Regions from separate parts of the Actinopolymorpha sp. B9G3 genome, predicted to be linked through region 3. Evidence: riboswitches for the same ligand, from Rfam matches in the RefSeq annotation. Region 3 holds a riboswitch; each other region holds the start of a gene.
What was found. A riboswitch is a leader RNA that binds a small molecule or an ion and turns the genes downstream of it on or off. The one in region 3 is predicted to bind S-adenosylmethionine.

Region 1 (5,571 bases), on a different contig from region 3:
GTACGCACGAGGAGATCCAGGAGTTCTGCTCCACGACGTACGGCGTGACGTTCCCGATGTTCGAGAAGCTCGACGTCAACGGTGCCGACCGGCACCCGGTCTATGTCGAGCTCACCTCCACGGCCGACGCCGACGGCGAGGCGGGAGACGTGCAGTGGAACTTCGAGAAGTTCCTCGTCGACCCGCAGGGCGCTGTCGTCGGCCGGTTCCGGCCGCGCACGGATCCTGAGGACGTGGCCCTCGTCGCCGCAGTGGAGGCGCAGCTCCCCCGCTGAGGACCGTTCGTCCGCCCGTCGGAGGACTGGGTCGGTTTGCCGACGACGTTCGGCGGATGTGGCGTTCCGGCACAGGCTGTCCGCACTGGCCCGTACCTGCGCGGTTTGCCAAGCATGAAACGCGTTCGCCGCACTCGTCACGGCGGGACAGGCCGGGCATCTGGCACCGATCCGCGGAGTCGCGGACGCCTTCCCCACCCCCGGGTTACGTTGGCATTGCCCACGTCCACAGCAGTGTGCGGCCGGCACCGGTACCCAGGGGGAGACAGCGATGGACCTTCCGGGCACACGACCGACGCGTCCACGCCGCCGAACCGCGGTGGCGGTTCTGGTGGCACTCCTTCTCTTCTTCAGTGCCGTGAGCGTCGTGAGCCTCAATCCTCAGTCCAGGCTGTGGTCTGGGCAGTGGTCGGGCCTCACCTGGCCAGCGGGCCGATCGATGCCTGGCGATCCCGTATCGATGACGACCGGCCTCTACGTCGACCCGCGGTCGCAACCTGCCAAGTGGGTGCAGACCAACCCCGGTGACCCGCGGCAGGAGGCGATCAAGACCGGGATCGCCGAGATGCCGATCAGCCGGTGGTTCCTGGGCAACGACAACGATCGCACGGAAGCCAGCATGTACGTACGCGGAGCCGAGGCGGCCGACAAACTGCCGGTGCTGGTGGCGTACAACATCCCGGGCCGTGACTGCGGCCAGTTCAGTGCTGGTGGCGCGGACGGCTCGGTGGCGTACCGGAAGTGGGTCGACGGCCTCGCCAGTGCGGTCGGCCAGCGACCGGCGGTGGTGATCCTCGAGCCGGATGCCCTTGCACAGTTGGACTGCCGCCCCGACACGCAGCGGAACGAGGCGCTCGCGCTGATCTCGTACGCCGTGGACCAGTTCGCCAACCGCGCACCCAACACGTGGGTCTACATCGACGCGGGGCACTCCAACTGGGTCGACTCCGCGACCATGGCCGAGCGCCTCCGCCGGGCCCATGTCGGCAACGCGCGCGGCTTCTCGCTCAACGTCTCCAACTACCAGCCGACCGAGGCCAACGTGGCGTACGGCCAGGAGGTCGTCGAACGGATGGAACCGGACGGTATCCATCCCACGTTCGTCATCGACACCAGCCGCAACGGTCGCCCACCGGCGGGATCGGAGTGGTGCAACCCGGCTGGTCAGCAGGTCGGGGACCGCCCGCGACCCGGTGGTGCGTACGGGCTCGACCTGCAGCTGTGGGTGAAGCCGCCCGGTGAGTACGACGGTGCCTGCGGTGTCGCACCCGAGGGCAACGCGGGTGACTTCCAGCCGTCCGCCGCGTTGGGGCTGCTCACCGGGTCCGACGGCGGACAGTGGCTGCTGGGGTTGCGGAAGAGTACGGGCGTGGTGAGCCGTGACCAGGATCCGTGGCAACGGGACCTGGGACTCAGCCGTGCCGATCCCACCGGCGACTGAGAGTGCCCGTCAACCCAGGCGGCACTGGATGGAGGGGCGTCCTGCTCCCAAAGGTTCGGCTCAAGGTGCCCCTCATCCCAGGCGGCTCTGCGTGAGGGGCGCCCTGGTCCCATAGCTTCGCCTCAGCGGTGGTCGGGCGGGGCTACTCCGTCCGATGCGGCAGACCTGCCGCTCGCCAGTCCACGAATCCGCCGTCGACGTCGGTCGCCCGGTGCAGCCCCAACTCCTGCAGGGTCGCGGCCGCCAGACTGGAGGCATAACCCTGCGAGCACAGGACGATGACCGCCACGTCGTAGCCGGTCGCTTCGGGGGCGCGAGCGACGGATGCCGGGTCGAGCCGCCATTCGAGGACGTTGCGTTCGATGACGAGCACATTCGGGACGGCGCCTTCGACGTGGCCCTCACGTCGCCGTTGCTCGCTCGGGCGGATGTCGACGAGCAGCGCGCCGGCCTTCACCTGTTCGTACGCCTCAGCCGGACTCACGCGGTCGAGGTGGCTGCGGGCGCGGGCGAGCAGGTCGTCGATGCCCTGTGGGGGCTGAGGGGATTGCGGGGTCTGAGGGGACTGCGGGGTCTGAGGGGTCTGAGGGGACTGAGGGGACTGAGGGGACTGCGGGGTCTGCTGGCCATGGAGGGTCTGCGTCGTGCTGGTCACCAGTCCACTCCCGCGCGATCCGACGAGACGACGCGAAGTCGTTGGCCTTCGAGGACGTACTGCGTCATGGCGGTGAGCTCCGGTGCGTAGGCGTGCAGACTGATGGCGGGGACGGTACCCAGGTTGGCGACGTCGTGGATGTGCTCATACCCGAAGCCACGAACCGAACCCGCCGCGAACGCACGACGGGCGGTACGAACGGGGCCGCCGACCTGGCTCGCCGGCTGGACGGTTGCCTCGGACAGCGTGCCCTCGATCACGATGAACGCGCCCAGAGCCTCACCATGGTCGTGGAGTCCGGTGTTCTGTCCTGGCAGCCAGCTGATCAGCCAGATCTCGTGACCCGGGTCCCGGTCATGGGATCACCGCCGCTTCCGGCTGGGCCCACGACGGACGGGGCCGCGGGTCCGGTGTCGGGGCCCACGCACCGCTGCTGTCGGAGTACGACCAGCAGGTTCCCGACGAGACCAGCGCGCTCACGGCATCGGCGAGTCGGTCGACGTCGGCCACCGTGCTCCCGACGCCGAAGCTCGCCCGAAGCGCACCCTCCGGCGCACCCAGCCGGGACACCAGCGGGTGAGCGCAGAACCGTCCATGCCGGATGCCGATGCCGTGCTCGGCCGAGACGTACGCCGCGACGAGACCCGGGTGGAACTCGCCCACCGAGAACGCCACCACACCGATCGAGCTCGGGCTGTCCCGCCAGATCCGATGCAGGCGTACGCCGGGAATGCTGGCCAGCCGCTCGGTCAGGCGTTCCCGAAGGGTCTCCTCGTGGGTTTCGAGCGCACCGTCGGGGAGGCCGGCCAGGGCGTCGCACGCAAAGCCGAGCGCCACCGCGCCGAGCACGTTGGGCGTACCACCCTCGTGCCGGGCGGGCGCGGGCGCCCAATCGGTGTGGGTGAGGCCGACCTCGCGCGCCGCGCCGCCACCGGGAAGGTAGGCCGGGGCAGCGTCGAGCCAGTCGCGACGTCCGACGAGGACACCCGCTCCGAACGGTGCGTAGAGCTTGTGACCCGACAGCGCGAGGTAGTCCACACCGCTGGCCGCCAGGTCGATCCGGCGGTGCGGGGCGAGTTGGGCCGCGTCCACGACGACCCGCGCCCCGGCAGCGTGCGCGATGTCCACGATGTCGGCGATCGGCAGCAGCTCGCCGGTGACGTTGGACGCGCCGGTGACCGCGACCAGTGCGGCCGGGCGGGCGGCGAGTTCGGCGCGCAGGCTGACGAGCGTGGCGCGCTGCGTGGTGCCGGCGAGGACGCAGCGGGTCTTTCCACTCGCGCGATGCCGCCACGGGAGCAGGTTGGCGTGATGTTCGATGTCGAGGTGGACGACCGCTTCGCCCGTGGGTACGCAGTGTGCGAGCAGGGTGAGCGCATCGGTCGTGTTGCGGGTGAAGACCACCACGTCGTCCGGGCGGGCACCCACGAACGCGGCGACCTTGGCCCGCGCGGTCTCGTAGAGCGTCGTACTCACCTGCGAGGCGTATCCCGCCCCTCGGTGCACGCTCGCGTAGAACGGGAGAACGCCGTTCAGGTGGGCCGCGACGGCGGACAGGCAGGGCGCGCTTGCTGCATAGTCGAGTTGGGCGTACGGCACCTGCTGGCCGCTGACGACCGGCACCTGCAGGTCGGCACCGACCACCGGGAGGAGCGGCTGGAGGCCGGCTTCTGAGCCACGTGGAACGGTGTTCGGCGAGGGTGGAGCGGTGTTCGGCGGCGGCGAGGTGGCGGTGAACGACAGTGGGGTGGGGCTCAGCGGCAGTGTGGTGGCGCTGGGGGCGAACGGCGCACAGGGCGCAGGCGCGGTGTCGACTGGTGTCATGGCGTACCTCACAAGGTCTCGGGGACCCTGTGGGCTGCGGGTCCCGCGCTTGTGGTGCCGGGCGGCACCACCTGGTCCTCACCCGGGGCACCCCACCGCGGTTGGAGGGTTGCCGGCCAGCAAGCCGGGGCTCTCAGGGCTTGGCGCCCTTGCTGGCACTCATGACCGCGACACACGTTAACCGGTGGCAGTAGCAACTCGCCTCGATGTATCAAATAATGGACGCGCGTACCAATATGTGGGCAGCCTGCAGCTCGACCTCCGGCAGCCCATAGTCGTACGTCCTCTTTGCCGAAGGTCGTGACCAGCCGTCGGAGGCCCACATCCGCAGCCTGGCAGGCGATCGACCGATCGGGGTCGTCGAACTGACCGCCGCGGGCTCGCTCGGGCGGGTCCGCATCCTGACCGTCCGGTGAACCGACCGGGCGTACCCACGGCTTCGGGGTTCCGCCCATCGACGCGGCCCGGCTACCGTGACCGGCATGCCTGCACCGACGAAGATTGTTCTCGACGAGTCCGAGCTGCCACGAGCCTGGTACAACGTGCTCGCTGACCTGCCGAGCCCACCGCCGCCGGTCCTGCACCCGGGCACCCACCAGCCGGTTGGCCCGGACGACCTCGCCCCGCTCTTCCCGATGGACCTCATCCTGCAGGAGGTGACGACCGAGCGGTACGTCGAGATTCCCGAGGAGGTCCTCGACGTCTACCGGCTGTGGCGGCCGTCGCCGCTCTACCGCGCCCATCGCCTGGAGAAGGCGCTCGGCACGCCGGCCAAGATCTTCTACAAGTACGAAGGCGGCTCACCCGCCGGGTCCCACAAGCCCAACACCGCCGTGCCACAGGCGTACTACAACGCCAAGGCGGGCGTACGCAGGTTGACGACCGAGACAGGCGCAGGCCAGTGGGGCACGGCGCTGGCGTTCGCCTGCTCGCAGTACGACCTGGCCTGCGAGGTCTGGCAGGTGCGCGCGTCGTACGACCAGAAGCCGTACCGCAAGATCATGATCGAGACGTTCGGCGGCACCATCCACCCGTCGCCGTCGGACCTGACCGCGGCCGGGCGCGCCGTGCTGGAGAAGGATCCCGACTCGCCCGGGTCGCTCGGCATCGCGATCTCGGAGGCGGTCGAGGTCGCGGCGACGAACGCCGACACCAACTACTCCCTCGGCAGCGTCCTCAACCACGTGCTGCTGCACCAGACGATCATCGGCGAGGAGGCGGTCGCGCAGTTCGGCAAGGTGGGGTTGACACCGGACGTCCTCATCGGCTGCACCGGCGGCGGCTCGAACTTCGGCGGGCTCGCGTTCCCCTTCCTCCGCGAGAAGCTGGCGGGTCGGCTCGACGTCACGATCCGCGCCGTGGAGCCGGCGAGCTGC
Region 2 (5,571 bases), on a different contig from region 3:
TTGCCCATGACGCTCGCGCCGGTGCGCAGATACGTCTCCCGCACGATCTCGTTGTCGCGCCCTTCCTCGCCGCCCCCGCCGAGCTTCAGGTTCTCCCGGAAGAACCGCAGCGGGAAGACCCACCGCTGCAGTTCCACCCACTGCTGCCCCATCAAGTCCCCGAGGGACTCGGGCGCGATGAAACCGTCCAGCGACATCGACACGCTGAAGAACACCTTTCCGGCCATCAGTCCTCCGCTCCCAACCGAGCAATCTCGGTGACGTAGGCCGCCAGCTTGCTCAGGGTCTGCTGGCCGGCTTCGATCGCGTGGTACTTCTCGACCGCCTCGTCGCGCCGTTCCTTGCTGGGGAACACCGTGCGCATCTCGATCCGGGTCGCCGCACCGTCGGGCTCGAACGTCAGGACCGACTCGAAGGCGTTCGGGTCGCCGCGGGACTCACCGTGCAGCAGCGCGATCCGTTCCGGCGGGGCGATCTCGGTCCAGGAGATCCACTCGGTGTAGTCCGTACCGTCCGGCCCGTGCATCACGAAGTCCCACTCCCCGCCGACGCCGAACTCGAACGACCGTGTGGTCGTGGTGAACCCCTCCGGCCCCCACCACCGCGACAGGTGCCGCACCTCGGTGAACGCCTCGAACACCAGCTCCCGCGGGGCGTCGATGACCCGGGAGATCACGATCTCCCGGTCAGCCGTCGCGGACTGCGCCGGCCCTCCTCGTCCCGTCGCGCTCATCAGCTACTCCTCCTGCCCTGCCTGCTCTAGACGGGCCTGCTTCAGGTCCTGCACGTACGCGTCCAGCCGGTCGAAGCTCTCGCTCCAGAACCGCTCGAACCCACCGGTCCACTCGTGGACAGGTCGCAGCCCGCGGGCGTCAAGGCCGTACAGGCGCTGCTTGCCTGCCTTGCGGTCCCGCACCAGCCCGACCTCCCGGAGCACCCGCAGGTGTTTGGACGCGCGCGGCTGGGTCATCCCCAACTCCCGGGCCAACTCGGTCACCGGCCGCTCACCCGCCCGCAGCAGCACCAGGATCTCCCGGCGCCGCGGCTCGGCGATCGCGTTGAAGACGTCCGACGTCGTCGCGGCTCGTGCCATGTCCGCCATCATATGCCCATATCGGCATGCGTCAAGTCGTGAGGAATCAGGCGGCAGCGAGATCCAGCGTGTATCCGGGAAATCCCTCGCGGAGAGGTCGCGCCGTACTCCGCATAGACGTCAAGGCTCGCGTCCAGGCCCTATCGAATGCTCAGGCCCCCGATCCGCGCGCCGAGTGCCGACTTGACGGACGGCCATTCGGTCGCGACGACAGAGAACATGGCCGAGTCGCGCAACGCCCCCGCCTCACCAGGCGCCCACGAGGCCGACCAACTGCGCAACACCCCCTCGAAGCGCGCCCCGAGGCCCTCGATCGCCCGGCGCGAACGTTCGTTGCGGGCGTCCGTCTTGAGGTCGACACGGGCCACCCCCAACGTCTCGAACGCATACGTGAAGAGCAGCAGCTTTGCCTCGGCATTGATCCCCGTGCCCTGCGCCGACGCCGCAAGCCAGGTCCAGCCGATTTCGATGGCGCGCAGATCCTGCCGGTCCGGCCACGTTCGCGGGTTCCAGAGGGCTGTGCAACCCACGGCCATACCGTCCCGCTGCCGGACCTGCGCGAAGGGCGTGAGTCCCTCGCTCCTGCGAGCGAACTGGGTCGCCAGGTACTCCTTCACCTCGGCACCGCGGGGAACCACGGTGAAGCCGTAGGTGCGGCGATCTTCCTCCGCGGACCGCGCCAGATCCGACGCGTGAGCCATCGCCAGTGGCTCCAGCCGAACGAGCGATCCATGGAGTACGGGCACATCGAGCCATGCGCTCATGAGCGCCTCCTCATCGTTCCTGGCATTGGCACCTTGCCGTAGGGCAGGTTGCCGGACCGTCGCTGGGCCAGGTCCCTGGGATCCTCTGGATGAACCTCGGTGAGGGGATCATGCCTCGGCGTAGGACGGCGGTCAACGTCGGCCGCCACCGAACCGGCGAACTGCCGCGAACACCGATGAATCCGCGCCACGATCGTGGTCTGCACCTGCGTCACCCGCGGAATCGGCGGTTCGGCAAACGAATGAGGATGACTGAGGAGGTCCCGATCATGGGCAAGGTGATCGGGGGGCCACGGTGTCCGTCGACGGGTTCATCGCGGACCAGAACGACAATGTGGGCCCACTGTTCGAGTGGTACGGAAACGGCGACGTGGCGACAACCCTGGGAGATCCGGACCGGGTTTTCCACGTGAGCGCCGCCAGCGCCGAGTACATTCGTTCGACCTCGGGCAATGTCCGCGCGGCGGTGATCGGTCGGCACCTGTTCGACATCACGAACGGATGGCACGGCGTACCCGCGGCAGGCGATCACGTCTTCGTGGTGACTCACCAGCCGCCCACCGACTGGGGGTTCCCCGACGCGCCGTTCACGTTCGTCACCGATGGTGTGCCCAGCGCCATCGCGCAGGCACAGGCCTACGCCGCCGACGGCGACGTGTCGGTGACCTCGGGCGACATCGGGCGCCAGGCTCTCGAAACCGGTCTGGTCGACGAGGTCCACCTCAGCGTGGCACCGGTCATTCTCGGCAGTGGGAAGCGCTTCTTCGGATCCTCCGCCTTGCCCCAACAACTGCTGGAGAACCCGCGGACCATCGAAGGGGATCGCGTCCTGCACCTCATCTACTCCGTCCGCCCGTCCTGACAGGCCGACGAACGCCTGCTGTCGCGGGGTTCTTCCCAGCCTTCACCTGGTCGGATCGACAAGGGTGAACGGTACGACAGACCTGAGCGGCACGTCGTCGCCGCCCAGCTGGGCGTGGAGAAGGTCGACGGCGCGGCGGCCCATCTCCTGCTGGTCCTGCTTGATGTAGACGAAGGTGCCGGCATCAGTCGGCGATTCCAGTGAGTCGAAGCAGGCGATCATCCGACGGTCGGGATCCCATTCACCCGCGTGCTCGAGAACCTGTCGCAGCAGGACGGCGATGTTGTACTCGCAGGCCACGAAGCCGGTGATGCCTGGTTCGCGTTTGAGGAAAGCGCGCAGAGCCTCGCGGTCGGCGCTCGCCACGTCCGCTGACCGCGACCCCGGCAGTGTGCTGTGGAATTCGGTGAAACAGCGTTCGGCGTCTGGTGGATGTCCGCGCTCACGCAGGACGTCACGGTATCCCTGCATCCGTTCCTCGATGCTGGAGGTGTTCTCGACCGGTGGGGACAGGAAGGCGACCTGCTCGTGTCCCTGGTCGAGCACGCGAGAGGTGAGGGCACGAGCCGCGGCTGCGTTGTCGGTGAAGACCGAGCATGCCGGGATCCCACGAAGGTACCGGTCGACCAGGACGAGCGGAGAGCGGTCGAGCACGAGCCGCACTAGGCTTGCGTTGTAGAACTCCCCGTGGACAGGGAAGACGATCAGTCCGTCCGCGACACCACCGACGAGGGCATCGATCGCCTGCTCCTCGACCTGCTGACTGTCCCGGGTCCGCCGGACGACCAGGTGGTAGCCGAGTTCTGCGCACCGCTCCTCGATCGCACAGAGGAGTTCCAGACCGTACGCCTCAGAGGCGTCGGGAAGCACCAGGGCGAGGCAGCCGGTGCTCGGTGGCCGCTCACGTGGTCGAGCACCAGCGTGACGTACGGCGTCGATGCGGCCGACGTCATCGGTCACGAACGACCCCATGCCGCGCCTGCGGTCGACCACACCGGCTTCGGCGAGCATGCGAAGCGCCCGCTTGGAGGTGATGCGGCTGACGCCGAACTGCTCCGCCAGCTCCTTCTCGGACGGGACCCGCTCCCCTGGCTTGAGAGTCTCGGTGCGGATCTGGTGGAGGACGTAGTCGTAGACCCGCTCGTAGAGGAATGGATCGGGCACGCGTCCTCCCGAGGGGCGGCTGGGCAGATCTATACCATCTTGCGACCATGTGCATTCTATCCTGCGACCACCGCACCGTGAACGTCTCGCATGGCCAACCCTTCCAAGCGTCACAGCAGTCCTGGCTGTCTAGCCCGCGCCATCGCGCGACCATACCGCGCACCGCGCAGTCGCCCGGAAACGGACATGTCATCTCATTGACATGTTGATATATCGAGAGCACCTTGGGTCTCGGTTGCCCTGTGAGTGATGGCGTTCCGGGTGCCTGAGCTCGGAACGCCATCACGCAGGACAGGCGCCAACGTGTCGACCGAGCGGCTCACGGGGACCGCCGAATCACCGGGAGGACCTCGTGAAGCATCACTTTTCAGGGCCGTCACGCCGTGCCGTGCTGGTCGGCGGTCTCGCGGCCACCGCAGGGTGGGGACTCGCAACGACGGCATCGACCGCACACGCGGCGCAGGTGCCGTCGCAGGCGTTGACGAAGTACGCGCGACGCGCCAGGGAAAGCTACGCCGCGCTGCAACGCTACTTCTACGACTCGCAGACGTCGTTCTACCTCGAGGAGTACCCCCACACGGGCGGCAACCCGTGGTCGTACGTCTGGCCGTTCTCGCAGGCGATGATCGCGACCCAGGACATGGCCGGACTGCCGGAGATCGGCAAGCGCTACACCGACGACGTAGCTGACCGCTACACGGCTCTCGAGGCCTACTGGAACGCCGAGACCGACCCGCCTGGGTACGACTCCTACCTGCGACCGCCGGCCGGGCATGGCGGGGACAAGTTCTACGACGACAACGAGTGGAATGCCCTGGGGTTCATCCAGCGCCACTACATGACCTCTGGCGGAGACGCCGCCGCGCTGCGCCGGGCCGCCGAGATCTTCGACCTCGTGGTGTTCGGCTGGGACACGGACCCGAGCCATCCCTGCCCGGGTGGCGTCTTCTGGACACAGGCCCCCTGGAGCAACGACCGCAACACCGTCTCGAACGCGCCGGGTGCCGAGGTCGGACTCCACCTCTACCTCGCGACGAAGGACGACCACTACCTCGACTGGTCGATCCGGATGTACGAATGGGTGCGGACGTACATGCTCGCGCCGAACGGCCTCTACTGGGACCACGTCGACCTCGCCGGGAACATCGAGAAGACGCAGTGGTCGTACAACCAGGGCACGATGATCGGCGCCGGCGTCCTTCTCCATCGCGCGACGGGCGAGCAGAAGTATCTCGACCACGCACGCGACACCGCGGCCAAGGCGCTCGCCTTCCTCGCCGAGAACGAGCGCTACTTCGACCAGCCGGCGAGGTTCCACGCGATCCTCTTCGCCAACCTGCTGCAGCTGGCGGCGGTCGAGCCGCATCCTTCGTACCGCAAGGCGATGGAGTGGTACGCCGACCAGTCGTACGCACGGTTCCGCGACCACACGACCGGCCTGTACCGCTTCACCGGCGACAACCCCGTGACGCTGCTGGAGCAGTCCGGCATGATCCGCATCGAGGCCATGCTCGGGTGGCACCCGTCGAGGTACGCCAGGCTCACCTGACCCGGTCGCGTTGCTCGCAGGCGCGACTGGGAACAGTTCCGCGTTCGTGGGTTTCGGCGCTGAGCGGGGCCTGACTCCGGGCTCGACAGAGCCCGCTGCAACGTGGCGAGAGAGGCGCGTTCCAACCGGGGCGGAAAGC
Region 3 (5,571 bases):
ACGGTTAGCCCGTCCGGACCCCAATCAGGTTATGCGACCGGGCCGCGAGGGCTCGGTTTCGAGCCGGTTTCAGAGGGGTCGAACTCCGTGCGCCTCGAGTCCTTTCGGACCCTCGACGGCTTCGAACTCGACCGACTGGCCATCAGCGAGTGACTTGTAACCGTCCATCTCGATCTTCGACCAGTGAACGAACACGTCATTCCCGCCGTCTACGGCGATGAAGCCATAGCCCTTCTCGGCGTTGAACCACTTCACGGTGCCCTGCGTCATGACCTTCTCCTCAAGGCCGTTCGGGTGCAGACCCGCCCGGCGCGGGCCTGGGTCGTCCATACCGCACCCGTCCCCATGAGGAGGCGTTGCGATCGATCCGCGCGTTTCCGTTTCCCACCGCTAATCGGTCGAGCGACTTACGCACGATCATGCCGACCACGCCCGACCATAGCCCAACCCCCAGGCCATTGGGGAGATGGAAAGTCGATCTCATTGAGTCCGAGACCGGTCCAGGCCCTTGAACAGCGGGGAGTTTCCCGCCTGACGAAACAGCTATGACACACAGGGCTTTGACAGATGATCGGACAGCCGAAGTGTGCAGCCGAACTGTGCAGCGGGACGATGCGACCACGCATCGTGAATGAATCGACAGTTTCGTAGCGCTCCGCAGTCGCGGTTGCATCGATGCGCTCGCTGGGACGAACTGTTCATCGGCACAGCAGAAATCGTGTGTGTGCACGGATTCGGGGGACATCGACCGCACGCCGGACAGACCCGCGGTCAGCGCCGCGGTACGAGGACGCTGCCTCTCCCCGGCGGGCACGCCTCAGGTGGCCAACAGGTTGGCGCCCCAGAGCTCGGTCCAGTCGTAGACGTGCAGTCCCTCGTTCGTACGCCAGCGTCGGGGGTCCGTTGCCCGCAACCAGTCGAGCGGTTCGACGCCGCCCGGGGTTCCACCGTCGAGTGCCAGGCGCACCGCGGAGCGCAGGTCCGCGTCGGCCGACGGAGTGCGTGCCGCCGGGTCGACCGACACGAACAACGCCGTGCCCGAACGTGCCACCAGGTCGAGGAACTGGCGGTTCCTGTCCCACGGCGTGTCCGGTGTGCAGGGTACGCAGTCGGCGTCGGCGACGAAGAACCTCTCGTGCTGGGCGAGCCGGAACGCCAAGGAGTTGACGCCCATTCGCCTGGTGCGTTCCCAGGCGCGCCCCGACGTGTCGTCACCGATGCGTTGCACCTCGACCAGACCGGCGGCCAGCTGGCCGACCGTGTTGCAGCCGATCACGACGGCATCGCCAGCGGCTTCGCGGATGACGCGATAGAGCCTGAGCAGAATCTCTGCGTTCGTACGGCTGCGGTCGGCGAAGTGCCAGCCGCCGTCGGTCAGGCTCACGCCCATCGCCGGACCGAAGCGTCCGAACGCGTCGAAGGTCGAGAAGTCATGCTTGACGAGCTCGAATCCCCAGCCCACAAGGCGATTGACGTCCTCGCGGATCGTGTCAAGGTTGGCTTGCAGGGTGAGGTCGAGCGGCTGCTCGCGAGCCGGTCGCGGCCCGGCGCGCAGCCGACCGGGATCGTCGACGGATGACAATGCGGCCGGACGCATCCAGATGCCCGGACGTGCACCCCGCGAAGCGATGTCGGCGGCGAAACCCGCCATGTCGTCGAACAACCCTTCCACACCGGCGGTCCACGGACCGCCGGGGCACACACCGCCAGGGCTCCATCCGGCATCGACCACGCAGTAGGGACGGACCGGATGGCCGTCGGCGTACTCCACGATCGTCTCAGCGTCGCGAAGGATCTGTGCCGGGCCGAAGTCGCGGCCGTACGCGTAGTACCAGTTGTTGCAACCGACGACGGGATCTCTTACTGGTAAGGGATCGTCACACATCGCTGCCGTCAGCCGGCACTGGACCGCGTACGCCGACTCGCCTGGATCCCCGCCGACGGTGACGACGGTCGCCGCGTCGAGAACTCGATCGCCCAGCAGCACGGGCGATCCGCCGCTCCGCACGTCGATCCAGCAGGACACGCCATCGGCGTCGACGGTCCAGGAACAGAAGGCGTTCGGACGAACCCGCACACCCATGCCGGACGTCGTGCCGGTCGCCTGGTCGTGGCCCAACCACGACCACGGCAGTAACCGGTGTGGTTGGAGGGTCCGCCACTGCAGATCGCCGTACGAGCGCTCCCATGCATCACCGAGTACGAGGGTCGACTCGGGGTGTGGCTCACGCCAGCGCAGGACCACCCACGAAAGTTCCCGGCGGGGAGACGCCACCTGGACAGCACGGCCGCCGGTGACGGTCGGAAGACTGACCTCGACCTCCGAGGACGTGAAACGGCCTCCGTCAAGGTGAGCTTGACGGAGGCCGTCACGACGGTCGTGGACGACGAACACCGCGTCCGGAAGCGTCAGGGAAGGCACGTGGACTTCCTTTCCGGAGACTCCGGGAACCGGGTTCAGCAGTCAGCGACGGGAACTCAGCGGCCCCACGAGCGGGCCCCCGCCAGCGAGCGGGCTCTGCTCCCAGCGACGGTGCGGTTCAGCCGCCGGCGACGGCGGGGATCACCGAGACCTGAACGCCTTCCGGTGTCGGGGTTTCCAGGCCGGAAGCGAAGCGCACGTCCTCCTCGCCGACATAGACGTTGACGAACCGGCGCAGCTTCCCGGCGTCGTCGAGCACCCGCGCGCGGATGCCGGGGTACTTCGTCTCCAGGGAGTCGAGCACCTCGCCGAGCGTGGCACCGTCCGCGTCCACCTCGGAAGCGCCGCCGGTGTAGGTGCGCAGGATCGTCGGAACTCGTACCTTCACGCTCATGCGAGCCCTGCCTTCGTGAATGCGTCGTACGTCGGACGGATGGTTGCCGCAGGCCCCACCTTGCCGGCGATGGCGTCCAGGGTCTTCAGTCCGTCGCCGGAGTTGATGATGACGGTCTCCGCGTCAGGGTCGAGTTGCCCGGTGTCGATCAGCTTCTTCAGCGTCGCGACGGTGACGCCGCCGGCGGTCTCGCCGAAGATCCCCTCCGTGCGCGCGAGCAGCGCGATGCCCTCGACCACCTCGTCGTCACTGACGTCCTCGACGACACCGCCCGTGCGTCGGCAGACATCGAGCACGTACGGTCCGTCGGCAGGGTTGCCGATCGCGAGCGACTTGGCGATGGTGTCCGGACGTACCGGCGCCACCACGTCGTGGCCCGCCTTGAACGCCGCCGACACCGGCGCGCAACCGGTCGCCTGCGCGCCGAAGATCTTGTACGGCGCATCCTCGATCAGCCCGAGGTCGACGAACTCCCGCAGTCCCTTGTCGACCTTCACCAGCTGCGCACCGGACGCGATCGGGACGACGACCTGCTGGGGCAGCCGCCAACCGAGCTGTTCGGCGATCTCGAAGCCCAGCGTCTTGGAACCCTCGGCGTAGTAGGGCCGGACGTTGACGTTGACGAACGCCCAGCTCTCTTCCTCACCGGCGATCTCGCTGGCGAGCCGGTTGACGTCGTCGTAGGTGCCTTCGACAGCGACCAGGGTGCCGCCGTAGACGGCGGTCGTGAGGATCTTCTGCTGTTCGAGGTTGTGCGGGACCATGACGACGCTGCGGATGCCCGCCCGGGCAGCGGCCGCGGCGACGGCATTGGCGAGGTTGCCGGTCGACGGGCACGCCAGCACCTGGAAGCCCAGCTCGCGGGCCGCGCTGAGTGCGACCGCCACCACGCGATCCTTGAACGAGTGGGTCGGGTTGGCCGCGTCGTTCTTGATCCACAGGGTCCTGACACCGAGGGCGGCGGCCAGGCGGTCGGCACGGACGAGCGGGGTGAGGCCGGGTTCGGTGTTGGGGAACGACGCGACGTCGGTGGGCACCGGCAGGAGCGCCTGGTAGCGCCAGATGTTGGCCGGCCCCGCGGCGAGGTCGTCGCGGGTGATCTGCGGGTAGTCGTAGGCCACCTCGAGGGGGCCGAAGCATTCGGTACAGGCGTACTGCGCGCCGAGTTCGGTGGTCGCGCCACACTCGCGACATCGCAGACTCGTGGCGTTGCCGAACGCACCGGGGCGGGGGGTCTGCGCGGCGCCCGTCGTGTCGGCGCCGGCGTACGTGGTCGTCATGAGAGGCCTTCCTTCCTCATCTTCCTCAAGCGTCCGAGCCGGCCCAGGGATCTCCTGGTCGGGTCGTCGTGAGCCGGACTTGGCACCGTGTCCGCCGCGGGGCCTCTGATGCACGCGAGACACACGCGTCGGCGGTCGGCCGGTTGCCGGGGCTTCGTCGGGCCGGTCCCTCTGCCCCTCTGGATGAGATTCCTTGTTGAGTTGTTGTCGGCGAGCGTAACTGACCCGTCTCCGAGATCGTCCGGCAGGACCAGTATTCGAGACGGTTGTCCACCATCGGGACGGTGGCGGTCGGTCCCGCGCCGTGAGGAGCCGCAAATGACCACGCTGGGTAGGCGACAGGACCCCCGCCATGCGTCCACGCATGTGTCGGGTTCCGGGGGCCTACCCAGCGTGGTCATTTGCCTGGCGATTCGGCGAAGGTCGCCAAGGGTCGCTAAGCCCGGACCCACCGACGAATTGGGTGGGATGAGAGTGGCGTGGACCTGTTGCGGCATGGCGGCAAGCGTCCCTCGGGTCTTCGACCGGGCGTACACGCCGTCGACGTTGGGGTTCTTCCTGTGTGCGCGGGCTGAATGCGTTGCTGGCTACGGTGATTGCCGCGACCGGCGCGCCGGTGGTCGTGGCGCAGCGGCTGCGCAAGGGCTCGACTGGCTCACCACGCGGCGCGAAGCGGCTGGTCAGCGACGCGCTGAAGACCATCCGTGGCCTGACTGCCGCCAAGCCGCTGGTCCGGGCGGACTGGGCGTTCTTGCGGACGCGGCCTGGGTGCTGTCGGCGGTCCCGCCGGCGCCGATGTGTCGATCGCTGGCTCATCGGACGTCTCACCGGCTGGCGTCGCCCGTCGCCATTGACGAGGCATTCTCGGCGACGGCAAGGAATCTGGCCAAGGTCGGCGACTGGTTGCTCGCCGACCAGGCCAGCGCCATGTCCCATAGTGGAAGGTCGTCCTGGATCGGGCGGTAGACCACCTGACTCGCATCGTGCGGTGGTGTTGGAGAGATGAGAAGCGAGACGCCCAGGTCGGCGGCGACGAGTGCGGGGATGGTCTGCACCTGAGCCTCCTGCACGATCCGCGGGCTGAACCCTGCGGCCAGACAGTAACCGATGATCGTGTCATGGACGATCGGCCCGGAATCTCTGATGAAGAACACGAATGACTCGTCGGCCAGTGCGGCGAGGGGAATACGTTCGTATCCCACGAGCCGGTGGGTCGCCGGCAGGGCTGCCACGAGCGCGTCGCGCGAGATCACCTTCTTCGTCAGCCCGTGCAGCGCCATGACGGGCCGGAGCAGGCCGACATCGAGATGACCGCTGCGTAGGGCCACGCTCTGTTCCAACGTCGTCATCGTGCGGGCGTTGACGACGACGTCCGGATATGCAGCACGGAAGGTACTGACGAGTCGCGGAATCGCATCGTAGGTTGCCGACTGGACGAATCCCAGCCGTAGGGAGCCAACCTCGCCAGCGTGCGC

Region 1: it holds a riboswitch for S-adenosylmethionine, as region 3 does, so the genes downstream of both, ABNF93_RS14100 (aminotransferase class V-fold PLP-dependent enzyme) here and thrC (threonine synthase) in region 3, are expected to answer to the same signal.
Region 2: it holds a riboswitch for S-adenosylmethionine, as region 3 does, so the genes downstream of both, ABNF93_RS16080 (GNAT family N-acetyltransferase) here and thrC (threonine synthase) in region 3, are expected to answer to the same signal.

What each region holds. Positions count from the first base shown of each region.
Region 1 covers NZ_JBEEAB010000006.1:360,944-366,514, reverse strand. The annotation lists gene ABNF93_RS14120 (glutathione peroxidase) at 1-275, shown strand, start outside; gene ABNF93_RS14115 (glycoside hydrolase family 6 protein) at 736-1,716, shown strand; gene ABNF93_RS14110 (rhodanese-like domain-containing protein) at 1,859-2,371, opposite strand; gene ABNF93_RS14105 (cysteine dioxygenase) at 2,368-2,706, opposite strand; gene ABNF93_RS14100 (aminotransferase class V-fold PLP-dependent enzyme) at 2,726-4,195, opposite strand; SAM riboswitch class IV at 4,236-4,362, opposite strand; gene ABNF93_RS14095 (TrpB-like pyridoxal phosphate-dependent enzyme) at 4,678-5,571, shown strand, end outside.
Region 2 covers NZ_JBEEAB010000008.1:104,793-110,363, forward strand. The annotation lists gene ABNF93_RS16065 (dihydrofolate reductase family protein) at 1-227, opposite strand, end outside; gene ABNF93_RS16070 (SRPBCC family protein) at 227-733, opposite strand; gene ABNF93_RS16075 (ArsR/SmtB family transcription factor) at 737-1,093, opposite strand; gene ABNF93_RS16080 (GNAT family N-acetyltransferase) at 1,234-1,857, opposite strand; SAM riboswitch class I at 1,865-1,953, opposite strand; gene ABNF93_RS16085 (dihydrofolate reductase family protein) at 2,153-2,719, shown strand; gene ABNF93_RS16090 (GntR family transcriptional regulator) at 2,762-3,883, opposite strand; gene ABNF93_RS16095 (glycoside hydrolase family 76 protein) at 4,236-5,432, shown strand.
Region 3 covers NZ_JBEEAB010000011.1:207,127-212,697, forward strand. The annotation lists gene ABNF93_RS20315 (cold-shock protein) at 70-270, opposite strand; gene ABNF93_RS20320 (alpha-amylase family protein) at 818-2,422, opposite strand; gene ABNF93_RS20325 (MoaD/ThiS family protein) at 2,541-2,816, opposite strand; gene thrC (threonine synthase) at 2,813-4,096, opposite strand; SAM riboswitch class I at 4,110-4,286, opposite strand; partial or broken gene ABNF93_RS20335 (IS1380 family transposase) at 4,644-4,847, shown strand; gene ABNF93_RS20340 (LysR family transcriptional regulator) at 4,921-5,571, opposite strand, start outside.